Regions from separate parts of the Streptomyces sp. NPDC002853 genome, predicted to be linked through region 3. Evidence: riboswitches for the same ligand, from Rfam matches in the RefSeq annotation. Region 3 holds a riboswitch; each other region holds the start of a gene.

Region 1 (4,148 bases), on a different contig from region 3:
CTCGGTCAGGAGCGGGCCCACTATGCCGGTGACGAAGTCCGCCGAGAACTCCCGCAGGTCCGCGTCGACGAACGCGACGATGTCACCGCCGGTCACCAGGAGCGAGCGCCACATGACCTCGCCCTTGCCGGGCACGGCCGGGATGCGCGGCAGGATCACGTCCCGGTGCACGACCCGCGCGCCCGCCTTCCGGGCGACCTCGGCCGTACGGTCCCGCGAGCCGGAGTCGATCACCACGAGCTCGTCGACGAGAGCGGCCTTCTCGACCAGCTCACGGCGGATCTCGGCGACGATCTCGCCGACCGTCCCCTCCTCGTCGAGCGCGGGCAGCACGACGCTCACCGAGGTCCCCGACGCCCGCTTGGCGGCGACGAGCGCGCTGAGCGGACGGTCGGCAACGGACCAGGAACGCCTGGTCAGCCAGCGCTCGGCCTCTTCCAGCACGGGTGGCTCCTCCTGTGTGTGGCCTACATGTGATCCATCTCGCGGTTCGGACGACTATCTCAAGGGTCCAGGCCGTCGGTTACAGTCTTGAACAACGCCGATGACCATCGCATGCCGGGGTCATCGCGCGACAAATGCCCTGGGGCCCCTGAAGCCCCCGGCGCCATACCGCTCATCCAGAGGGGCAGAGGGATACGGCCCGTTGAAGCCCCGGCAACCATCCCGCCGACCGCGCACGCGAGGTCTCGGTGGGGAAGGTGCCAATTCCGTCTCGCGGCGAAATTCGTCGCGGGGAAGATGAGGAGAAAGGGCCTCGCCTCCATGGCTGCGCAGACTGTCGCAACGAACGACACCACCCCTTCCACCCAGGCTTCCACGGGTTCCGTGGACCTCGGCCCCGCATCGGGCCTCTCTTGCCGCGAGTGCGGCGAGCTCTACGCCCTCGGCCCGATCTTCGCCTGTCAGGCCTGTTTCGGCCCGCTCGAAGTGGCGTACGACCTGCCGACCGGTGACCCCGAGGCGCTCAGGAAGCAGATCGAGGCCGGCCCCGACAACATCTGGCGCTACGCCCCGCTCCTTCCCGTCCCGGCGAACGTCGCCGAGAAGCCGAACATCAACCCCGGCTGGACCAAGCTCGTCAAGGCCGACAACCTCGCCCGTGAGCTCGGCGTCGAGCAGGGCAAGCTGTTCGTCAAGGACGACTCCGGCAACCCGACGCACTCCTTCAAGGACCGCGTCGTCGCGCAGGCCATCGAGGCCGCGCGCGCCTTCGGCTTCACCACGCTCTCCTGTTCCTCCACCGGCAACCTCGCGGGCGCCGTCGGTGCCGCCGCGGCCCGCGCCGGCTTCCGCTCCTGCGTGTTCATCCCGCACGACCTGGAGCAGGGCAAGGTCGTCATGGCCGCGGTGTACGGCGGCGAGCTCGTCGGCATCGAGGGCAACTACGACGACGTGAACCGCTTCTGCTCCGAGCTCATCGGCGACCCGCTGGGCGAGGGCTGGGGCTTCGTGAACGTGAACCTGCGGCCGTACTACGGCGAGGGTTCCAAGACCCTCGCGTACGAGATCTGCGAGCAGCTGGGGTGGGTCCTTCCCGACCAGCTGGTCATCCCGATCGCCTCGGGCTCGCAGCTCACGAAGATCGACAAGGGTCTGAAGGAGCTCATCCAGCTGGGTCTGGTCGAGGACAAGCCCTACAAGATCTTCGGGGCGCAGGCCGAGGGCTGCTCGCCGGTGTCCACCGCCTTCAAGGCCGGGCACGACGTCGTGCGCCCCCAGAAGCCGAACACCATCGCCAAGTCGCTCGCCATCGGCAACCCCGCCGACGGGCCGTACGTCCTGGACATCGCGCGTCGCACGGGCGGTGCGGTGGAGGACGTGAACGACGAGCAGGTCGTGGACGCGATCAAGCTTCTCGCTCGCACGGAAGGGATCTTCGCGGAGACCGCGGGCGGCGTGACCGTGGGCGTCACGAAGAAGCTGCTCGATGCGGGGCTCATCGATCCCTCGCTGACCACGGTCGTGTTGAACACGGGCGATGGGCTCAAGACCCTCGACGCCGTTGCCGAGACGTCTCAGGCGACGGCGACGATCAAGCCCAGCCTTGACGCGTTTCGCTCCGCTGGTCTTGCCGGTTAGCCGCCGTAGGGCCTGAGCCTTCTTTCCGCCTGCGGACCGTTGTGGCTGGTCGCGCAGTTCCCCGCGCCCCTGAAGGGGCCCCACGCACCCCGAGGTGAATCCATGAGCGTAAACGTCCGCATCCCCACCATTCTTCGCACCTACACCGGCGGTCAGTCCGAGGTCGCCGCCGAGGGGGCGAACCTCTCCGAGGTCATCGCCGACCTGGAGAAGAACCACGCCGGTATCGCCGCCCGCGTCCTGGACGACCAGGGCAAGCTGCGGCGCTTCGTGAACGTCTACGTGAACGACGACGACGTCCGCTTCGAGCAGGGCCTGGAGACCGCGACGCCGGACGGCGCGGGGATCTCCATCATCCCCGCCGTCGCGGGTGGCTGAGCCTGGTTGATTCTTTAAGGAAATACCCTGCGTAATCCTTGTTGCCCCCTCCGCGAGAGAAGCGGAGGGGGCAATTCCATGTGGTTGAGCGCGGTACAGTTGGGAAACGAGCTTCCCCGTTTGTGCCGAGCGCATATACGAAGTCGCCCCGAGGGCGACAAGAAGTAGCCAAAGTGCACTGCCCATTTGCCCTTCCCGTGGCATTTGTCTGGCCCGACTTGCCCTGAACTCCGGTGAATTCTCCGCATATTACCGATCAGGCGTGCCCAGAATTCTCGTCCGATTGACCTGTTGCAGAGGGCAGTTGGACAGATACATTCAGCCGCGGTCGACGCGTTCCGGCGCACGCCTCCACAACCCATTGGGGGGGTGAGGTCTGACCCGGGTCCGCGAAGTGCGGGTCCGTGCAAGGGCCAGTAATAGGGGAGTTAGGCATGGCTCAGGGCACCGTCAAGTGGTTCAACGCGGAGAAGGGGTACGGCTTCATCGCGGTCGACGGTGGTGCGGATGTTTTCGTCCACTACAGCGCGATTCAGATGGACGGCTACCGCACCCTTGAAGAAGGTCAGCGAGTGGAGTTCGAGATCTCGCAGGGCCAGAAGGGTCCGCAGGCGGACATGGTCAAGCTCGCCGTCTGATCTCGGCGCGATCGGCCAGCGAACTTAGCGAGTGACGAGGGGCCCGCATCCCGACAGGGGTGTGGGCCCCTCGTGCGTCCGCGGCGCACTTCTGGCCGCGCGCCCCCTCCCGCGTCCGCGATCCATGAGAGGCGCTTGCACTCGCAGGGGTCGAGTGCTAATCATTGGGCTTAGCACTCTCCCAGTGAGAGTGACAGAACTTGGATCGGGTCGGTGAGGCCCGCAGGCCGGGTGGGGCAAGGAACCACAAGGCTTGCAGGCCGTCCGTCGCGGGCGCTGGCGCGATCCGGAAGCATGCCACCCCTGTCCGGGAGGACCACTTCACATGGCCAAGATCATCGCGTTCGACGAGGAGGCACGGCGCGGCCTCGAGCGCGGCATGAACCAGCTCGCCGACGCCGTCAAGGTGACCCTGGGCCCCAAGGGTCGCAACGTCGTCCTCGAGAAGAAGTGGGGTGCCCCCACGATCACCAACGATGGTGTTTCCATCGCCAAGGAGATCGAGCTCGAGGACCCGTACGAGAAGATCGGCGCCGAGCTGGTCAAGGAGGTCGCGAAGAAGACGGACGACGTCGCCGGTGACGGCACGACGACCGCGACCGTCCTGGCGCAGGCGCTGGTCCGCGAGGGCCTTCGCAACGTAGCCGCCGGTGCCAACCCGATGGCCCTCAAGCGTGGCATCGAGAAGGCCGTCGAGGCCGTCTCGGGCGCCCTGCTCGAGCAGGCCAAGGACGTGGAGACCAAGGAGCAGATCGCTTCGACCGCCTCCATCTCCGCCGCCGACACCCAGATCGGCGAGCTCATCGCCGAGGCGATGGACAAGGTCGGCAAGGAAGGCGTCATCACCGTCGAGGAGTCGCAGACCTTCGGGCTCGAGCTTGAGCTCACCGAGGGCATGCGCTTCGACAAGGGCTACATCTCGGCGTACTTCGCCACCGACATGGAGCGTATGGAGGCGTCGCTCGACGACCCGTACATCCTGATCGTGAACTCGAAGATCTCGAACGTGAAGGACCTCCTTCCGCTCCTCGAGAAGGTCATGCAGTCCGG
Region 2 (4,148 bases), on a different contig from region 3:
CGCCCTGTTCACGCAGCCGCAGCCCTTCGGCGAGGAACAGGAAGTCGAACTTGGCGCGCTCGGCGGTCCGCGCGAAGTGCGCGAAGGAGCTGAACTCGATGTGGCTGCCGGCCTCGGGGGCACTCCATACGGTGGTGTTGTTGACGCCGGGAAAGTGTGCCGCGAGGTGGATCTGCTTGAGGGGCTTGTCCGGTGACTTGGTCATGACGGGGTCCTTCCGGCTCAGGCGGTGGCGGCGTAGCGGCTGGCGGGGCGGGCGAGACCCAGGAGACCTCGCAAAGTGTCGGCCTCGTACGCGCGGCGGAAGGCGCCGCGCCGCTGGAGCTCGGGCACCAGGCCTCGGGTGATCGCCGGGAGGTCGTGGCCGACGACTGCGGGACGCAGCCGGAAACCGGTGAGCCCGGCCTGACTCAACTCGGTGAGCAGGTCGGCCAGTTGCGTGGGCGTGCCCGTGAAGACCCGCGCGTCGCTGGTGTACGGGTGGCCCGCGAGGGCGTCCAGTCGCTCGCGGCGGGCCGTGGCGGCGGCAGCGTCGTCGTCGAGGAACACGACGAGGTCGCCGAAGAGGTGCAGGGGTTCGTCGGCCCGCCCCGCGGCGTCCTGTTCACCGCGGACCGCCCTGACGACGGCGCGTGCGTGTCCGGCGTCGCGCGGCGTCACGTATCCGATGTCCGCCGAGCGGCCGAGCAGCCGGAGAGGCGCCTGGGTCGGGGACTCGTGGGCGAGCGCGCTGACGACGGGCCTGCCCTGCGGCGGCCTGGGCGTGATCGAGGGGCCCTTGACGCTGAAGTGCTTGCCCTCGAAGTCGACGTAGTGCAGCTTGTCGCGGTCGATGAAGCGGCCGGTGGCGACGTCCCGGATCTCCGCGTCGTCCTCCCAGCTGTCCCAGAGGCGGCGCACCACTTCGATGTGGTCGGCCGCCTCGTCGAAGAGGTCAGCGGTCAACTCCCGTACGTCCGGGCGTTCGAGGTCCTCGATTCCGAAGGCGGGAAATGTACGGCGTCCGAAGTGCGCGGCCTCGTTCCGGCGCGCCGACACCTGCACGCGGACGCCCGCACGGCCCGTGCTCACGTAGTCGAGCGTGGCGATCGCCTTGGATATGTGGAAGGGCTCCGTGTGTGTGGCCACCACCGTCGGCACCAGACCGATGTGCCTGGTCAGCGGGGCGACGCGGGCGGCGATGAGGACGGCGTCGAGCCGCCCGCGGATCTGGTCGGTGCGTCCGTCGGGCTCGGTGAAGTGCGAGGACTGCGGGCCGAGCCCGTCCTCGATCGTCACGAAGTCGAGGAGGCCGCGCTCGGCCTCCGTGACCAGATCGGCCCAGTACCGGGCAGTGAACAACTCCTGTGGACGGGACGCCGGTTCACGCCAGGCGGCCGGGTGCCAGCCCGCCCCGTCGAGTGCGACGGCAAGGTGCAGCGGGGCGGACGGAGCCGCGGGAGCAGAAGAGGACAGCGGGGATGAAGGTGATGACGACACGAGAGGAGTGCCTTCCTGATCGACCGTACGAGAACACCGGCCCCTCGGCTACGAGGGTGCGCGGCGGCGGGTGACGGGTCAGGAACGACAGAGCGCGCCGGCGACACGCTGCAGGTCGATGTGGTGCCGGGAGTACAGGTGCACCTGGCGGCTCGGGGCGATCACCACGGGGCGGGGGCCGGGCACCGGCGGCAGCAGCGGCACGACCGTCACCTCCGCCCTTCCGGCCCGGCGGGCCCACGGCCTCGCCGGTCTCGCGCTCGCGGAACCCTGGTCGGGCTCCGCCTGGTCCTCACCTGGAGCACCCCGCCGCGAGGCGCGGTTGCCGGTCAGCAAGCCAGGACTTGACGCTGACACTCGTAACCTGTTCGGACGCTACGTGAGGGCGCAGCCGTGCGCAATGCCCGTGGATCATGGCCGGGCCGGCATCACCGCACACGCCGTCCCCCTTCAGCGTCCGCCTTCGTCAGGCACAACCACCGGGCCGCTGGTTCTGTTCCGGCCCGCGCTGATGCGGTCGACGGACCGGGGCGGCCGCGGCCGAAGTGCCGCGTCCGCCCCGGGAGTTCACCAGATCCTGACGCGGTCCGCCCGCTCCAGCCAGAGACCGTCGCCCTCCCTCGTCCCGAACGCCTCGTGGAACTCGTCGAGGTTACGGACGATGTTGGCCCGGAACTCCGGCGGCGAGTGCGGGTCGATGGTGAGGTACTGCTGCTCCTGCTCCTTGCGGCGCTTGGTGCGCCAGCAGTAGGCCCAGTTCATGAAGAGCCGCTGGGAGCCGGTCAGGCCGTCCTTCGTGGGCATCGGGTCGCCGTTGAGCGCGATCTTGTACGCCGTGTGCCCGATGGTCAGGCCACCCAGGTCGCCGATGTTCTCGCCCACCGTCAGCGAGCCGTTGACGAACTCGCCGGGGAGGTTGCGGGGCGAGAACGCGTCGTACTGCTTGACCAGCGCCTTCGACTTCGCCTCGAACGCGGTCTTGTCGGCCGCGGTCCACCAGTCGTTGAGGTTGCCCGCGCCGTCGTACTGCGCGCCCTGGTCGTCGAAGCCGTGGCCGATCTCGTGGCCGATGACCGAGCCGATGCCGCCGTAGTTCTCGGCGGGATCGGCGTCGGGCGAGAAGAACGGCTTCTGCAGGATGCCCGCGGGGAAGCAGATCTCGTTGGTGCCCGGGTTGTAGTAGGCGTTGACGGTCTGCGGCAGCATGAACCACTCGTCGCGGTCGACCGGCGCGCCGATCTTCGCGAGCTGCCGGTCGGACTCGAAGGCGTCCGCCGCCTGCGCGTTGCCGAGCAGGTCGTCCGCGGACACCTGGAGGGCGGAGTAGTCGCGGAAGGTGTCGGGGTATCCGATCTTGGGACGGAAGGTGGCGAGCTTCTCGTACGCGCGCTCCTTCGTCTCATCCGTCATCCAGTCGAGCCGGGCGATCGACTGGCGGTAGGCCTCCAGGAGATTGGCGACGAGGTCGTCCATCATCGCCTTGGAGCTCGGCGGGAAGTGCCGCGCCACGTACTCCTTGCCGACCGCCTCGCCGATGCAGCCCTCGACGAAGGCGACCGCCCGCTTCCACCGGGCGCGCAGCTCCGGGGTGCCGTTGAGGGTGCGGCCGTAGAACTCGAAGTTGTTCCGGACGAACGCGTCCGTGAGGTAGGGCGCGCACGAGCGAAGGACCCGGACCAGCGTCCAGTCGCGCCACTGCTCGATCGGCACCTCGTCGAGGACCGCGGACAGGTGACGGAGGTAGGACGGCTGCCGGACGCACGTCTCGGCGATGGTCTCTTCCGAGCCACCGAGCCCTGCGACGTAACCGCGCCAGTCGAAGTGCGGCGCCAGGGTGATCAGTTCGTGCAGGGTGAGGAGGTTGTAGGTCTTCTGCACGTCACGCGTCTCGGCCCGCTCCCAGTGACCGCCGGCGAGCCGGGTCTCCAGGGCGAGGACCGCCTGTGCGGCCTCGGCGGGCGCGGCGTGCTGCCCCAGGGTGAGCAGCTCGGTGAGGTAGGCGACGTACTTCTCGCGGATCTCGGCGAACTTCTCTTCGCGGTAGTACGACTCGTCGGGCAGGCCGAGGCCGCCCTGGAGGACGTTGAAGAGGTAGCGGTCGGAGTCGCGGTCGTCCGAGTCGATGTAGGAGCCGAAGAGACCGGAGCCGCCGATCCGCTCGAAACGGCCGAGGAACGCCGCGAGCTCCCGGGTGTCCCGCAGCTCCTTGACCTCGTCGATCAGGGGCTGCGCCGGGGCGAGCCCGCGGGCGGCGATCGTCTCCTCGTCCATGAAGGAGGCGTACAGAGTGGCGATCTTGCGCGCGTCATCCGGGACGGCGCCGGCCGTCGCGGCCGACGCGAGCTCCTGGATGATCACCTTGACTTGTTCCTCGGCCGTGTCGACCAACTGCACAAAGGGGCCCCAGCTGGAGCGATCTTCGGGGATCGGCTCGTTCTCCAGCCAGTGACCGTTGACGTGGCCGAACAGGTCGTCCTGCGGCCGGATCTCGGGGTTCATGCCCGCGTGGGCGTCATCCAGCATGCTCATTCACGCACCCTACGCGGACACGGGCCCCGAGCACGATCGGCCGGTCACCGCCGACCTGACCTCATCCCGCGACGTACTCCCGCAGGTGCCGCGCCGTCACGGTCTCCCCCTCGGACACGAGGGCCGCGGGGGTGCCGGTG
Region 3 (4,148 bases):
CGTCCCGACCCGTACGGGCTTCGGTGTCGCGTGGATCACCTGGTACATGGTGCTGCTGATCGGTGGTGGAAACGACCTCTGGGCCACGCACTTCCACCTGTCGATCAACGCGATCACCTGGTTCGTGCGCATCGCCTTCTTCGTGGCACCGGTCCTCGCCTTCATCATCACCAAGCGGATCTGCCTGGGTCTGCAGCGGCGTGACAAGGACAAGGTCCTGCACGGACGCGAGTCGGGCATCATCAAGCGCCTGCCGCACGGTGAGTTCATCGAGGTCCACGAGCCGCTGGGCCAGGAGCAGCTGCACACGCTCACCGCGCACGAGCAGTACGCGCCGCTCGAGATCGGCCCCGCGGTCGACGAGAACGGCGTCGAGCGCAAGGTGTCCGGTTCGCAGAAGCTCCGGGCCAAGCTCAGCAAGGGCTACTACGGGGAGGACAACCAGATCCCCAAGCCCACCACCGAGGAGTACAAGGAGATCACGAGCGGCCACGGCCACCACTGATCCCTGAAGCTCTGACGTATCGAAGTTCCGACCCAGGTCGCCACGGCGAGAGCCCCGTCCCATGCATCCAGTGCATGGACGGGGCTCTTTGCCGTCCCCGGAGCTGGATAAGGTGTTCCTGTCCTACGTCTGAACGAACCCAGGAGCGGCAGATGAGCGCTGTGACCCCCGCAGGAGGCGACACCGCGGCGGCCCGTTCCTGGCCCGGTGTACTGAACGGCCTGCTCGACGGCCGCGACCAGAGCGCCGAGGACACGGCCTGGGCCATGGACCGCATCATGCGCGGCGAGGCGACCGACGCGCAGATCGCGGGTTTCGTCGTCGCCCTGCGGGCCAAGGGCGAGACCGTGGACGAGATCTCCGGCCTCGTCCGCACGATGTACGAGCACGCGAACGTGATCGAGGTGCCGGGGCGGACCGTCGACATCGTCGGCACCGGCGGTGACGGAGCCAAGACCGTCAACATCTCCACGATGTCCGCGATCGTGGCCGCGGGCGCGGGCGCGAAGGTCGTCAAGCACGGCAACCGCGCCGCATCCAGCGCCTCGGGAGCCTCCGACGTCCTGGAGAAGCTCGGGGTGAACCTGGAGCTGCCGCTGCATCGCGTCGTCGAGGTGGCCGAGGAAGCCGGGATCACCTTCTGCTTCGCCGTGAAGTTCCACCCGGCGCTGCGGCACGCGGGCGGGGCGCGCAGCCAGTTGGGCATCCGGACCGTCTTCAACGCCCTCGGTCCGCTCACCAACCCGGCCAAGGTGCGGGCCCAGGCGGTCGGCGTGGCCGACCCGAGGATGGCGCCGATCGTGGCCGGGGTCTTCGCCGAGCGCGGGCACTCCTCCCTGGTCTTCCGCGGCGACGACGGTCTCGACGAGCTGACGACCACCTCGACCTCCCGGGTCTGGGTGGTGCGGGACGGAGCCGTGCGCGAGGAGGCCTTCGACCCGCGGGACGTCGGCATCGACCTCGTCCCCGTCGAGGCGCTGCGGGGCGCCGACGCCTCGTACAACGCCGAGGTGGCGCTGCGCCTCCTGGACGGCGAGAAGGGCCCTGTGCGGGACGCCGTCCTGCTCAACACGGCGGCGGCCCTGGTGGCCCTCTCGCCGGGCGAGGGGACCCTGGTGGAGCAGATCGGCGCCGGCATCGCGAAGGCGGCGGAGTCGATCGACTCCGGGTCGGCGAAGAAGGCCCTCGAGCTGTGGGTGGCGGCCAGCAACAGGTGAGTGTGGCGCCCACCGCAGTCCGGCATCCGGACTGCGGTGGGCACCGAGAAGATCGTGTGGCAAGATGCTGCGCAGGTCATGAGTGACAGCGATTAGGCCCCGGCTCGCTGTCCGGCAACCCTCCGTCCGTGGCGGGGTGCCCCGGGTGAAGACCAGGCCGTGGACAGCAAGGTCCATGGCAAGCGCGGACCCCTGCGAACAACCCTGGGGTCCTGGTCCTCAAGGGAGCAGTCTCGTGAGCAAGCGAATGCGATAGGGCTTTCCGGCCCCTTTTCCGCACCCCCTTTTTCTTCTTCACTGCGGCGCCGTACGCGCGCTCTCGCAGTGAACTCGCCTGCCTTCCCACGGGAGTTCGCCATGTCCGCACGCTCTGTCGCCACCACCGAAGCCGTCTCCGCCGAGTCCGTCTCCGCCGAGTCCGCCGACCCCTGCTGTGCCGCGCCGCTGCCGGTGCTCGGCCGTGACGTCACCGTGCCGCTCGTCACCGGCGGCGAGGTGACCTACGCCGCGCTCGACTACGCGGCCAGCGCCCCGGCCCTGCAGCGGGTGTGGGACGACGTGGCCGCCTACGCGCCGTACTACGGCAGCGTGCACCGCGGTGCCGGGTACCTCTCGCAGCTCTCCACCGACCTCTTCGAGAACAGCCGGGTCACCGTCGCCGAGTTCCTCGGCTGCCGCGAGGACGACCAGGTCGTCTTCACCCGCTCGACCACCGACTCGCTCAACCTGCTCGCCGCCGCGCTGCCCGCCGACTGCCAGGTCTTCGTCTTCGAGACCGAGCACCACGCCTCGCTGCTTCCGTGGCGCGACGCCCGCGTGACGTACCTGAACGCCCCGCGCACCGCCGACCAGGCCGTCGCCACCCTGGAGCGCGCCCTCGCCGACCGCGACCCCTACGGCCCCGCCCTGGTCTGCGTGACCGGCGCGTCGAATGTCACCGGTGAGCTGTGGCCGGTCAAGGAGCTGGCCGCCGCCGCTCACGCGCACGGTGCCCGCATCGTCCTGGACGCCGCGCAGCTCGCGCCCCACCACCCGGTCTCCATCGCTGAGCTGGACGTCGACTGGGTCGCCTTCTCCGGCCACAAGCTGTACGCGCCCTTCGGATCGGGCGTCCTCGCGGGCCGCTCCGACTGGCTGCGGGCGGCCGAGCCGTACCTCGCGGGCGGCGGCGCGTCGCGGAAGGTCGCGCGGCGTACGGACGGCGGAGTGGACGTCGAGTGGCACGACACCGCGGCGCGGCACGAGGCCGGTTCGCCGAACGTCATCGGCGTGTACTCCATCGCCGCCGCCTGCAAGGCGCTGACCGAGGCCGGCTTCGACGAGCTCGTCGCCCGTGAGCGTCACCTCATCGCCAAGGTCCGCGAGGGCCTCGCCGAGGTGCCCGCCGTGAAGGTGCTCTCGCTCTTCGGCGACGACGCGCCGCGCGTCGGTGTCATCTCCTTCGTCGTGGAGGGCTGGAACAGCTCGCACTTCGCCGCCGCGCTCTCCGCCGAGTACGGCATCGGCGTACGCGACGGCCTCTTCTGCGCCCACCCGCTGGTGCGCACCCTCCTCGGCAGCGACCCGCAGACCCAGGGCGAGTGCGGTGCCCCCGAGGCCGCGCCCGGCGAGAAGTCCCTGAACGCGATCCGCGTCAGCTTCGGCGCGGGCACCCCGGACGAGCACGTGGAGCGTTTCGTGCGCGCCGTCAAGGAGCTCGTGGCGGACGGCGCACGCTGGAACTACCGCACCGAGGACGGGCGTTGCGTGCCGGACACCAACGCCGCCTGAGCCTTGGACCGTCCCCTCAGGCGTGACCCCAGGACGATCATCCGCAGGGCTCGTTCGGTCGCGTCGGTGAGGAACTCGCCACCACGGCCGAGCGCCTCGGTGAGCGAGACCGGCGCGGGCAGGATCGCGCTGTAGGCGTCCACACCCTCCGCCCGTACGTGGTGGGCGCCCTGGCCGATGGTGCCCGCGAGGACCAGGACGGGGCGGCCGAACAGCTTGGCCCGGCGCGCCACCTCGGCCGGCACCTTGCCGCGGGGCGTCTGGTGGTCGAGGGCGCCCTCGGCGGTGACGACGAGGTCGGCGCGGGCCAGGCGGGCGTTCAGGTCCAGGTGGTCGAGGAGGACGTCGAAGCGGGGGAGCAGCTGGGCGCCGAGTGCCGCGAGTCCTGCTCCCAGGCCGCCGGACGCGCCTGTTCCGGGGCCGAGGGCGAGGTCTCCCGTGGCGTGCAGGTCGCGGGTCAGGACGTGCGCCCAGTGTTCGAGGCCCGCCGCCAGCTGTTCGACCTGCGTGGGCGTCGCGCCCTTCTGGGGGCCGAAGACGCGGGCGACACCGCGCTCGCCGGTCAGGACGTTGAAGGGGTTGCAGGCTACGCGGATCTCGGTGTCCCGCAGGCGGGGGTCGAGGCCCGAGGGGTCGATGCGGCTCAGCCGGGTCAA

The links. A riboswitch is a leader RNA that binds a small molecule or an ion and turns the genes downstream of it on or off. The one in region 3 is predicted to bind S-adenosylmethionine.
Region 1: it holds a riboswitch for S-adenosylmethionine, as region 3 does, so the genes downstream of both, thrC (threonine synthase) here and ACWD02_RS00280 (aminotransferase class V-fold PLP-dependent enzyme) in region 3, are expected to answer to the same signal.
Region 2: it holds a riboswitch for S-adenosylmethionine, as region 3 does, so the genes downstream of both, ACWD02_RS12870 (putative leader peptide) here and ACWD02_RS00280 (aminotransferase class V-fold PLP-dependent enzyme) in region 3, are expected to answer to the same signal.

Annotation. Positions count from the first base shown of each region.
Region 1 covers NZ_JBSFUS010000009.1:351,575-355,722, reverse strand. Annotated here, with positions in the region: gene ACWD02_RS26175 (glucosyl-3-phosphoglycerate synthase) at 1-444, opposite strand, end outside; SAM riboswitch class I at 614-748, shown strand; gene thrC (threonine synthase) at 766-2,082, shown strand; gene ACWD02_RS26165 (MoaD/ThiS family protein) at 2,185-2,460, shown strand; gene ACWD02_RS26160 (cold-shock protein) at 2,895-3,098, shown strand; gene groL (chaperonin GroEL) at 3,424-4,148, shown strand, end outside.
Region 2 covers NZ_JBSFUS010000004.1:364,689-368,836, forward strand. Annotated here, with positions in the region: gene ACWD02_RS12860 (NtaA/DmoA family FMN-dependent monooxygenase) at 1-205, opposite strand, end outside; gene ACWD02_RS12865 (LLM class flavin-dependent oxidoreductase) at 223-1,479, opposite strand; gene ACWD02_RS12870 (putative leader peptide) at 1,558-1,683, opposite strand; SAM riboswitch class IV at 1,731-1,844, opposite strand; gene ACWD02_RS12875 (M13 family metallopeptidase) at 2,047-4,008, opposite strand; gene ACWD02_RS12880 (ATP-binding cassette domain-containing protein) at 4,070-4,148, opposite strand, start outside.
Region 3 covers NZ_JBSFUS010000001.1:53,385-57,532, reverse strand. Annotated here, with positions in the region: gene qcrB (cytochrome bc1 complex cytochrome b subunit) at 1-505, shown strand, start outside; gene trpD (anthranilate phosphoribosyltransferase) at 658-1,722, shown strand; SAM riboswitch class IV at 1,797-1,913, shown strand; gene ACWD02_RS00280 (aminotransferase class V-fold PLP-dependent enzyme) at 2,080-3,492, shown strand; gene ACWD02_RS00275 (glycerate kinase family protein) at 3,444-4,148, opposite strand, start outside.